2 regions of the Tatumella sp. UCD-D_suzukii genome follow, and region 1 is predicted to be linked to the other one. Evidence: predicted binding sites of a transcription regulator. Region 1 holds the regulator's gene; the other holds the start of a gene.
The links. Region 1 encodes Fur, which represses iron uptake genes when iron is present. Its sites were predicted from a motif close to ATAATAATGAGAACNACTATCAA; they were not measured.

Region 2: a site for Fur is predicted at 3,402-3,424, ahead of ftnA (non-heme ferritin). Genes of this name have one in related genera too.

What each region holds. Positions count from the first base shown of each region.
Region 1 covers NZ_JFJX01000029.1:4,110-9,707, forward strand. Annotated here, with positions in the region: gene fldA (flavodoxin FldA) at 21-551, shown strand; gene fur (ferric iron uptake transcriptional regulator) at 888-1,334, shown strand; gene dalD (D-arabinitol 4-dehydrogenase) at 1,636-3,042, shown strand; gene CG67_RS06395 (SemiSWEET family sugar transporter) at 3,039-3,530, shown strand; partial or broken gene CG67_RS06400 (family 20 glycosylhydrolase) at 3,584-5,598, opposite strand, start outside.
Region 2 covers NZ_JFJX01000054.1:44,375-49,972, reverse strand. Annotated here, with positions in the region: gene CG67_RS12195 (TatD family hydrolase) at 1-184, opposite strand, end outside; gene CG67_RS17585 (DUF1328 domain-containing protein) at 333-494, opposite strand; gene osmY (molecular chaperone OsmY) at 604-1,188, opposite strand; gene prfC (peptide chain release factor 3) at 1,493-3,082, opposite strand; gene ftnA (non-heme ferritin) at 3,570-4,082, shown strand; gene CG67_RS12170 (FAD-binding oxidoreductase) at 4,177-5,424, opposite strand.

The DNA of each region.
Region 1 (5,598 bases):
ATTCAAGAGGTTAACCCCACATGGCAATCGTAGGCATCTTTTTTGGCAGCGATACCGGTAACACTGAAAACATCGCAAAAATGATCCAAAAACACTTGGGTAAAGACGTTGCTGAAGTGCACGACATCGCTAAAAGTACCAAAGAAGATTTGGACGCTTTCGATATTCTATTGCTGGGGATCCCGACCTGGTACTACGGTGAAGCGCAGTGTGACTGGGACGATTTTTTCCCGACTCTGGAAGACATTGACTTTAACGGCAAACTGGTTGCCCTGTTCGGCTGCGGTGATCAGGAAGACTATGCGGAATACTTCTGTGATGCATTAGGCACACTGCGGGACATCATCGAGCCAAAAGGTGCAGTCATCGTTGGTCACTGGCCGACAGAGGGTTATCATTTTGAAGCCTCCAAAGGGCTGGCCGATGATAAACACTTCCTGGGCCTGGCCATTGATGAAGACCGCCAGCCTGAACTGACCAACGAACGTGTCAGCCAATGGGTCGCGCAAATTTCCGATGAACTGCAACTGAAAGAAATCCTCAACGCTTAGTAGGGTTTTTTGTATCAGTTGTGGTAGTGTTCACTTCAGCATCTGCAGAGCCGGCTAAAATGACCAGCGGGCTCTGAGCTATTTCCCGATGTCGACGCTTGTATTTTTCCTTTCGTGCGATTTCCGGGAATATCTTTTTTGTATCAGATTGTCACTATCCCTGACAGGCCTGCATTTCACGGTGTTCCGCGACCTTTCCTCAGGGAAAACCGGCCCGGGCCTGTAGTTTCAATTTCGATACTTCGGTTCTATAATGAATCAAAAAAAATAAGGTCATTACCGAACTTCATGGCGCTTTGCCAAAGTCATTTTCAAAAGTAACAGGACAATAACTGCATGACTGACAATAACTCCGCACTGAAAAAGGCCGGTCTGAAGGTCACGCTTCCGAGACTGAAAATTCTGGAAGTTCTTCAGGAACCTGAATGCCATCACGTTAGTGCGGAAGATTTGTACAAACGCCTGATTGATATGGGCGAAGAAATTGGTCTGGCCACGGTGTATCGCGTACTGAACCAGTTTGATGATGCGGGTATCGTAACGCGTCATAACTTCGAAGGCGGTAAATCAGTCTTTGAATTGACCCAACAGCAGCACCATGACCATCTGATTTGCCTGGATTGTGGCAAGGTTATTGAGTTCAGCGATGAGTCAATTGAACAGCGTCAGCGTGAAATTGCTAAACGTTTTGGCATTAAGCTGACCAACCACAGTCTCTACCTGTATGGTCACTGTACTACGGGTGATTGCCGCGAAGACGACACCTTACATAACGATAAATAAGCATTTTCGTCATGTTGATAGCAGCCTGTAACCGGCTGGAAAAGCGAGTGTCTTTCGCCGGTGACTTCCCGGTCATCCGCTCAAAACCGCGGCATTGTCGCGGTTTTTTATTGTCATCAGATAACGATAGCAATTTCTTATAATTGTAATTAATTGATTTTAAATATAAAAACACCACCCCGCTGTCTCATTCCCTGCCCTTAACGTCATTTCCCCTGCTGTTGTAATTTTAATCTGCCGAATATTCATGTTAAGGTTACCAGTAACATTATGACTATCTGTTACAGATTAAGGAATGCATTTGACTACAAAAAGAACTGAACAATCGGTCTGGCTGCATCTGGGTGCAGGTGCTTTTCATCGGGCTCATCAGTGCTGGTATCTGAATGAGTTACATGAAAGCGGTGATACCCTCTGGTCTATTTCACTGGCAAATATTCGTAACAGCAGCACACAGCAGACACTCAAACATCTGGCCCGACAGCAAGGGCGTTACACACTCGAAGTTATCTCTCCTGAAGGCAATATTGCCTACCACACGCTCTCAGCAATTCGTAATGTCATCCTCTGGGACCCGCAAATACAGGCAGTCGTCAGTGAAGGTTCCCGCCCTGAAACCAGAATAATCTCTTTTACCGTCACCGAAGGTGGCTATTTTCTGACTGATGACGGCCATCTGGATCTGAATGCAGCACCTATACAAAGTGATCTTGCCGGTACCGCAGACACGGTTACCCTGTATGGTGCTCTCTATAAGATCCTGACTGCCCGGCGGGAGAATAACGCAGGTCCGGTTACGCTGCTCAGTTGCGATAACCTGCGCAGTAACGGAGAAAGTTTCCGTCGCGGGTTAACAGAATTTGTTGCTGCCCGTCAGGATGACGCATTAGCCCGGTGGCTTGAACAGAATATCAGTACCCCGGACGGTATGGTCGACCGTATCACACCCGCCTCAGATGACGGACTGTTGCAACGCCTGCGCGCACAGGGGATCAACGATGACAATGCCCCTGTCAGCTGTGAGTCATTCACACAATGGGTGATGCGCGATGATTTCATTGCCGGACGTCCGGCGCTGGAAAAGGCAGGTGTGGAATTTGCAGATGATGTTATCCCTTACGAAGAAGCTAAAATCCGCGTACTGAACGCAAGCCATAGCGGTATTGCCTGGGCCGGAGGATTGCTCGGTAAGGACTATATTGACCAGAGCCTGTTACCCGAAGTTCGTCAGTGGATCACTGAGTATGTCAGTCAGGATGTCATCCCGGCACTGGGCGACTCACCGATTGATTTAACCCGCTATTGTCAGACTGTGCTGCAACGTTTCGGTAACGAACGGGTACGTGATACCTGTCAGAGGGTATCTTCTGACAGTATTGCCAAACTGCATGAGTTTATTGTTCCGACCCTGAAAGCCCGCTATCAGCAGGGGAAAACACCGCAGGCAACGCTACGTCTGGTCGCGTTATATTTCCTGTTTATGCAGAAGGTCGCGAACCACTCCCTGCCTTTTGACTATCAGGACAGAGCGTGTAGTAGTGTCGATTTCAAAGCAATTTTTGCCAGTGTTGATCCGGTTACGGCCTTTGCGGGCCAGAAAAAGCTGTTAGGGTCTCTGGCCGGAGAGCCGAAATTCATCGCAGACCTGACCCGTACGATCGACGATATGCAGCAACAGTTGAAGATAATGGGGGATGATAAGCCATGAAAAGTGTTTATATTGTAGTGGTTACCGCGATGCTGGCGTTACTGGCGACCTATTTCCTTTCTCCCTGGCCTGTCGCTCTGGGAACCGTCGCGGCCTGGGTAACCACCGGTTCGTTTTTTCTGCAGGTACTGCATATTATCCGTAACCGGGATACCAAAGCTCTATCGCTGGGGATGTGGTCTGCACTGTTTTTCGGCGTTTCCTGCTGGACCTGGTACGGCTTCCGCGTCAGCGATGTCCCCGTGATGACAGCCAACGGCTTAACCGCATTACTGGCATTCTCGGTCATTGTTCTGAAGCTTTATCACGAACGTCCGGCTAAAAATCAGTTACGCCGTAAGTTACGCGCCATGCCGGGTGTGATCCTTCGTCCGCGGATCCGCAGGCTGCGCCCTTACACTCCGGGTGAAGCCCCGCTACCGGAACAGGATCCTGTTTCACTGCAGGATCCTGTATCGATGAGTCCCCTCAGTAAACTGAAGAAATAATCCGGTTCCTGTCGCCACTTCCGTTGAAAGGCGGACGTGGCGACAGCCCGTCATCAGTCAGCCTGAAGACTGACCACTCTTCCGCTACGGAGTCCGTCAGAGCTGCGGGACCTCACCAGAATTTTACCGGTGACTGCCGGCGGTTGCTGCTCCTGATAATCCATCCAGTGTTGCCCCTCATCGGTGGAATATTCAATTCTGACGCCCGGCAGAGAGGTATTTGCTTCCAGCACCCCGTTACGGATACGCGCCCCTGGTACCGGGATCCGGTAGCTGATACCTGCAGTATCCAGCGTCGGTAAAACAGACCTCCCCAGAAGTGTCGCAAAGCGGTTCCAGTCTGCCTGCAGTTGTTGCTGATTAACATGCCTGGTTTTACCTTTTTCAAAGGTCTTCCCTGGCTGATACGGCAGTTCCCAGTCAGCTTTGTGCCAGGCTCTTTCTGCAACGGCCAGCAACCTCGGGTATAGCCGGTATTCCATTTGCTCGTCGGTTCTGACGATTTCGCTCCATACCTGGGCCGACATCCCCGCAGCCCCCGGCCACCTGCCCTGACCTGTGGCTGAAAAGACTTTTCCGTCACGGTCGGTCGATGTTTCTGCGTTCATGGGCAGATTATCCGGTGAAAAGGTAAAGATTTTCTGTTCATCGCTGAAACGGGTTGCCCAGTAATATCCCGGCTCCTGCGGATCAACTTCATAGGGCATATCGAGATAGAGATAATCCGGCGAAGAAACAATGATCCGATACCCCTTCTCTGCCCATTCACCGGCCGAATTCACGCCGTCCCAATACAGTGGATCCCAGAAGTTAAGAGTCACGGTTCCTGTTGCAAATTCACTGGCTGAACTGATGGCTTTCAGTCAGTCCTGCCACGCCTGCATATTTTTCAGCCCCGCTGATTGCACCAGCTGGCTGACCTGGAGTGCAAACCAGCCAGGCAGATGTGTAAAGTCACCAACCTCCCCCTGCTGGATCCGCTGACGGCAACTGGCAGACTTCGCCCAGGGCTTATCCTGCAGGCTCAAATCACGCTGACCTTTACCGGGTTGCGGATGATTTTTATCGGTATATCCCGGCCCCAGATAGATATTTTTTGCTTCGTCACCGCCGAAATGCCAGGTTTCCAGTGGTTGCCCTGCTTCCCGGTGCATTGCGATAAGTTCATTCATGATTTTGCTGACGAACCGCTGCGCTGATGGCAGGCAGGGATTAATAAAACTGGTACGATCATAATATTGTACGGTCGTCACAGAAGAGTCATCACCGTCTTCCTGTAAGCGATACTGGTTAGCCTCGCTGACTTTCCCTTCGGCCATCAGCTTTTTATACCGCGCTTCCATGGAGATCACAGCCGCACGGGCATGAGCAGGCATATCAATTTCAGGGATAACGGTAATTTGCCGCGCATTAGCATACCGGAGGATCTCAATATAGTCCTCACGGCTGAAGTAACCACTTCCGGTCGTTGAAGTATCGGGGCCGGACCCCAGTTGCGGTAACAGACAGCGTGTTTCAGAGACATCATGGCAACGATTTGCCCCGACAGACGTCAGTTCAGGCAGCCCCGGGATCTCAATTCGCCAGCCTTCATCATCTGATAAGTGTAAATGCAGAATATTCAGTTTATACCGCGACATCTGTTGCAGGGTACGCAGGATAGCGGCCTTTGAATGAAAGTTTCTGGCCACATCGATAAAAATAGCGCGGTTGGCAAACCGGGGGGAATCACTGAGGTTCATGACCGGGATCAGCGGTTCTCCCGTCGCGGGTATCAGTTGCTTCAGTGACTGCAAACCGTTAAATACCCCAAGGCTATCGTAGCCGATAATTTCAGCACGCTCCTGACTAATTTGCAGCCGGTAAGCACCTTCCTTAACCCCCTCTTCTTTGAACCCCGCGGGATCAATAGCAGTGATCACCGGATAACTGCCATCGGTTCTGACCCCGGCTTCCCGGAATTCTTCGGTGATCACATTAGCGCTGTCAGCCGGCAAAGCCCGCAGATCCGCAGCGATCCCCTGCTTCAGACTGACGTTGCCCGCAGTGATCTCAACACTACGCGGTG
Region 2 (5,598 bases), on a different contig from region 1:
CGGGGGCATACCAGAGGGAAGGAAAACGTTCACAGAGAGAGATAATCTGGCTAAACCGGGAAGCCGTCACCGCAGGAATGACTATCCCCTGTACCCCGGCGTGACGGGCACGGGTCAGCTCCTCAGCCTCATGCTCAGCAAATGGCGGAAAATCAAAGTGACAGTGGGTATCAATAAAACGCACAACATTCTCCCGGGCAGCATAATAAAGTGCCGGCGGCAGAAAACGCTGTAACAAACAGGGTAGCCGTCAGACTGTACGGAGAAGTGTATCAGGCGGGGACGCTGCCGGCATCCCTTCCGGCAGTAGAGTGAGAGACTTCAGGACAACGTTATAACTTTCTCCGGCCGGTAAACAGGCTGATAAGGAACAGGATGATACCGACAATAAATACAATTTTAGCAGCCCAGGCAGCAGTGCCTGCCAGTCCGCCAAAGCCCAGCGCCGCTGCAATTAATGCAATCACCAGAAAGATAATTCCCCAACGAAACATAGTAATCTCCTTACCTTCATTAACAGACTCATCTTATAATTTGTTCTGACAACCACTCAGAACGCGTATTTATCTTCAATTTCCCTGCAGCCTGCGTCGATAGCTCAGGTCATTTGCTGACAGATAATTCGTTTCTGACCGCTTTGACCCCGGAAACCTTCCGTACGACCTCAGCGGCCCTGTTTTTTTGCTCACGACTACTGACATTACCGGTCAGCAGGACCATACCGCGGGTGGTCGTCACAGAGATATGCCTCGATGAGACTTGCTTATCCGCCATCAGGCGGGCCACAATCTCACTGGTTGTCGCGGTATCACTGGCATAACTCTTCAGGTTTGTCTGTTCTGCTGATTTTAAATGCAGATGGTTAATCACCTGCTTCACCCCGCTGATGCTTCTGACCAGGTGATCCACCCGTTCAATCTGCTGGTGCGATGTCACAAAGCCATCCACGGTGACCACACCCCGGGTTGTCGACAGTGAAAGATCGGTACTATTAATCTCTTTATCATCGACCAGCGCAGTTTTTACTTTCGCGGTGATGGCACTGTCATCCATAAAGTTGTCTACACTTCGCATCACCGATTTCCCCTGTGTCGGGGAGTTCTCTGTCGACGGCCCGCCGGCGTAGACATGCAGACTGCAAAGTGCGGAAATAAGTAACAGCTTTTTCAGCTGGTTGATTTTTTTCATTAATAATATCCTGCATGATAGTGACGTCTGCCTGTCGCTGAATGTCGTATCCGGTCATTCCCGGTACGGGCATCGGTCACATCTCTTTAATAATAGTTGAGTTTTATTGTTGTGCAGATTTTTAGGAATCTGCTGAGTCCGGAAACAGACTGCTGCAAAGCAAAGACGGGAAGCCCTCACTGCCAAAAGAAAGTGATAATAAGCAATATATACAGGCTGGCAGAAGCAGGAAAATCCTGAATCAGAACGCGGGAATATCTTAAAAAAACCGGCCAGAGGCCGGTTTCATGGAAACAACAACCGGTTAGTGTTCGCGTGTCTTCCGGAAGACAACATCCGGATAACGTTCCTGAGTAATGTTCAGGTTAACCATCGTCGGTGCGATATAGGTCAGATTATCCCCGCCATCCAGCGCCAGGTTAACTTCGTTCTTACGCTGGAATTCATCAAACTTCTTCACATCGCTGCATTCAACCCAGCGCGCCGTTGAAACGTTTACCGATTCGTAGATAGCTTCAACGTTATATTCGCTTTTTAGTCGGGCAACCACCACATCAAACTGCAGCACACCGACGGCACCCACGATCAGATCATTGTTTGAGACCGGGCGGAACACCTGGACGGCACCTTCTTCTGAAAGCTGTACCAGCCCTTTCAGCAACTGTTTCTGTTTCAGAGGGTCACGCAGCCGGATACGACGGAACAGTTCCGGGGCGAAGTTCGGAATACCGGTAAACTTCATTTTTTCGCCCTGGGTGAACGAATCACCGATCTGAATGGTGCCATGGTTATGCAGGCCGATAATATCGCCCGGATAAGCCTCTTCGACGTGTGCACGGTCACCGGCCATAAAGGTCAGCGCATCAGAGATAACGACATCTTTGCCGGTACGCACCTGATACATCTTCATGCCTTTTTCATATTTACCGGACACAACGCGCATAAAGGCCACACGGTCGCGGTGTTTCGGGTCCATATTGGCCTGAATTTTAAAAACAAACCCGCTGAATTTCTCTTCTCCGGAAACCACCTCACGACTGTCTGTCTGACGTGGCATAGGAGCTGGCGCCCAACTGACCAGACCATCCAGCATATGATCCACACCGAAGTTACCCAGTGCGGTACCGAAAAAGACCGGCGTCAGTTGTCCCTGCAGGAAAGCTTCCTGATCAAATTCATGAGAGGCCCCCTGTACCAACTCCAGCTCATCACGCAGCTGAGAGGCCAGTTCTTCCCCGATTTCCACATCGAGTTGCGGGTTATCCAGCCCTTTAATCGTACGGACTTCCTGGATCGTATGGCCTTGTCCGGTCTGATAAAGATAAGTTTCATCTTTATACAGGTGGTACACCCCTTTGAATAACTTACCGCAGCCAATTGGCCAGGTGATCGGCGCACAGGCAATTTTCAGTTCACTTTCGACTTCGTCCATGACTTCCATCGGATCACGGATATCACGGTCGAGTTTATTCATAAACGTCAGGATAGGAGTATCACGCAAGCGTGTTACTTCCATCAGCTTACGGGTACGGTCTTCGACACCTTTCGCCGCGTCGATCACCATCAGACAACAGTCCACCGCGGTCAGAGTACGATAAGTATCTTCCGAGAAGTCTTCGTGCCCCGGCGTATCCAGCAGGTTCACCAGCTTATCGCGGTACGGAAACTGCATTACCGAGGTGGTAATGGAGATCCCGCGTTGCTTTTCCATATCCATCCAGTCAGATTTTGCGTGCTGGCTGGACCCACGGCCTTTAACTGAACCCGCAGTCTGGATAGCCTGTCCGAATAATAGGACTTTTTCGGTGATGGTGGTTTTACCGGCATCCGGATGCGAAATAATCGCAAAGGTACGGCGACGAGCCACTTCGTCTAAAAAAAGTGCTGTAGACATCAACAGGTTCTTCATTGTTGGCGGAAAAACAATACAGGGGTGTATTTCCGTAAAAATCATCGTACCGGGAAAATGTTTCTCCGGCGGCTCCAACGGATGTTACTGCCTGGCCTGAACCCCACCTGCATCAGTCAACATCACGTAATTATCTGCGGAGTGCACATGACGGCATTCTCCGGATGCATATTCTACCTTATTTCAGGACATTTCGGTATTCAGCCGACAGCTTTCTTAAATGCGTGCCCCGCGATATTTCATACTCAGCGCTGCCTGATAGCAAAAAACACTTTTTTCTTAACAAAATGCCTGCCGGACAAAGATGAAAATGAGAAAGACTTGCATTACATTAACTGAATAATTCACATTACTAAGAGCATGATAAATAAAGATAAAAACACAAACGCTCACTTCACAAGCAGCCCATATTGATGCATAATTGCACACCATAAATACACAACGTATTACCTCTGTTTAAAAGGTTATCCCTATGTTAAGTGCCGATATGATCTCCCGCCTGAACGACCAGCTGAACCTTGAGTTTTATTCAGCCAACCTGTACCTCCAGATGAGCGCCTGGTGTGCGGATAAAGGCTTTGAAGGTGCAGCATCGTTCCTGAAAAAGCATTCCCGTGAAGAAATGGAACATATGCAGCGTCTGTTCGATTACCTGAGCGATACCGGTGCTCTGCCGGTACTTGGCAGCATCGAAGCACCCCCGGTCACTTTTGAATCACTCTCTGACGTTTTTGCACAGACTTACGAACATGAGCAACTGATTACCGGCAAAATTAATGAGCTGGCTCACGCGGCGATGACGACTCACGACTATTCTACGTTCAACTTCCTGCAGTGGTATGTGGCTGAGCAGCACGAAGAAGAAAAAATCTTCAAAACCGTACTGGATAAACTGGGCATGCTGGAAAACAGCTCAAATGGTGCCTTCCTGCTGGATAAAGACCTGGCAAGAATGGACAGTGAAGTGCACAACAAAGGTGTCTGACTGACTGACGGCGGGCCACTCCCCGCCGTTCTTTTTATGGGTCCTTCTCCGTGCAATTTCCGGAGGCCGGCCATCTGCATACCGCAGAAAGCTGCTACGTCCACCTTCCCGGACGGAAAGGCTGCATTTCGATAGCGGTTTTCTGACCGGTCATCATCTGCGCCAGCAGCATGCCGGTGGCAGGTCCCAGGGTGAACCCCTGATGCCCGTGACCGAAAGCACACCACATATGACTGACACCAGGCACTTCACCGATAACCGGCTTCATATCCGGGAAACATGGCCGGCTGCCTGACCATGTCTCATCATCCGCCCGTTCTCCCAGCGGAAAGTCCTGCCGGGCAACAGGCTCCAGTTGTTCCAGCTGACGGGGCGTTTGCGGATCATCAAGCCTTGCAAGTTCAGCACCGGTCGTCAGCCGGATACCGCGGTTCATCGGCGCCAGCAGAAATCCTTTTTCCGCATCCAGTACCCAGTTATTCAGTTGCTTACCGGATTGTGTTTTATAATGCCGGTGATAACCGCGCTTAGAAAATAACGGGGGCTGATATCCGAACTTAGCGGTCAGTAATGTACTCCATGGCCCCAGAGCCACCACCACCTGGCGTGCCTGGCTGACATCCCCCTGGTCATTTCTGATCTCCCACAAACCGTCACGGGTCCGGCTCAGGGTTTGCGCATCTGCGGAAATAAAGGTTCCGCCGCCACTCAGAAAAAGATCCACATACGACTGCACTAATGCTGACGGATCACGAATCGTCCTGGGAGACGTCCACATAACAGCCCCGGGAAACAGAGGACTGATATCCGGTTCTCTGAGTTTCAAATCCTCTGCCGATAATTTTGTGTGGCTGACCCCCTGCTCTGCCAGCAAATCTGCAGACAGGTAACTTTCTTCCAGGTGCCGGTCGGTACGTGACAGTGCAAGCCACTGGTGAGTTCCCGTCAGTGCCTCTGCACCCGCTTTATGAATTAACTCATTATGCGTTTCGAGGGAGAGGGAGATCAGTGAGGCATACTCGCGTGCGATGCCGGCATACCTGGCAGGAGCCGAATAGTGGTAATACTGGCGGAGCGGCCTGATAAACGAAGGTACCGCGGGCAGCTGGTAACGTATATCCGTTCGCCGGTTAGCCGCCGCAGTAAGGATCACCGATAACTGGCGGGGAAACGCATACGGCTGAATAGCCTCCCGCTGAATGATGCCTGCATTACCATGAGAGGTCTGCATGCCGGGTGCACCTTTATCGACCAGGGCGACGGTTTTTCCGCTTTCCTGTAAATAGTGCGCGCAGCCGGTACCCACCATCCCTGCACCTAAAACAAATACGTCATACGTCATAGAATTTACCTGTAAAAGCAGTACCGGTTCGGTACTAAGAGTCATCGCGTGTCTCCGGTATCCGGAGTTCACGGTCCGCGGCCCTTTGTTCGATGGGATCCCCTTCCGTACCGGGGTTCTGCGGTTCATAGAAAGTAAAGCAATTCGTATGCCAGCACTGGCAGTGAACGTCTG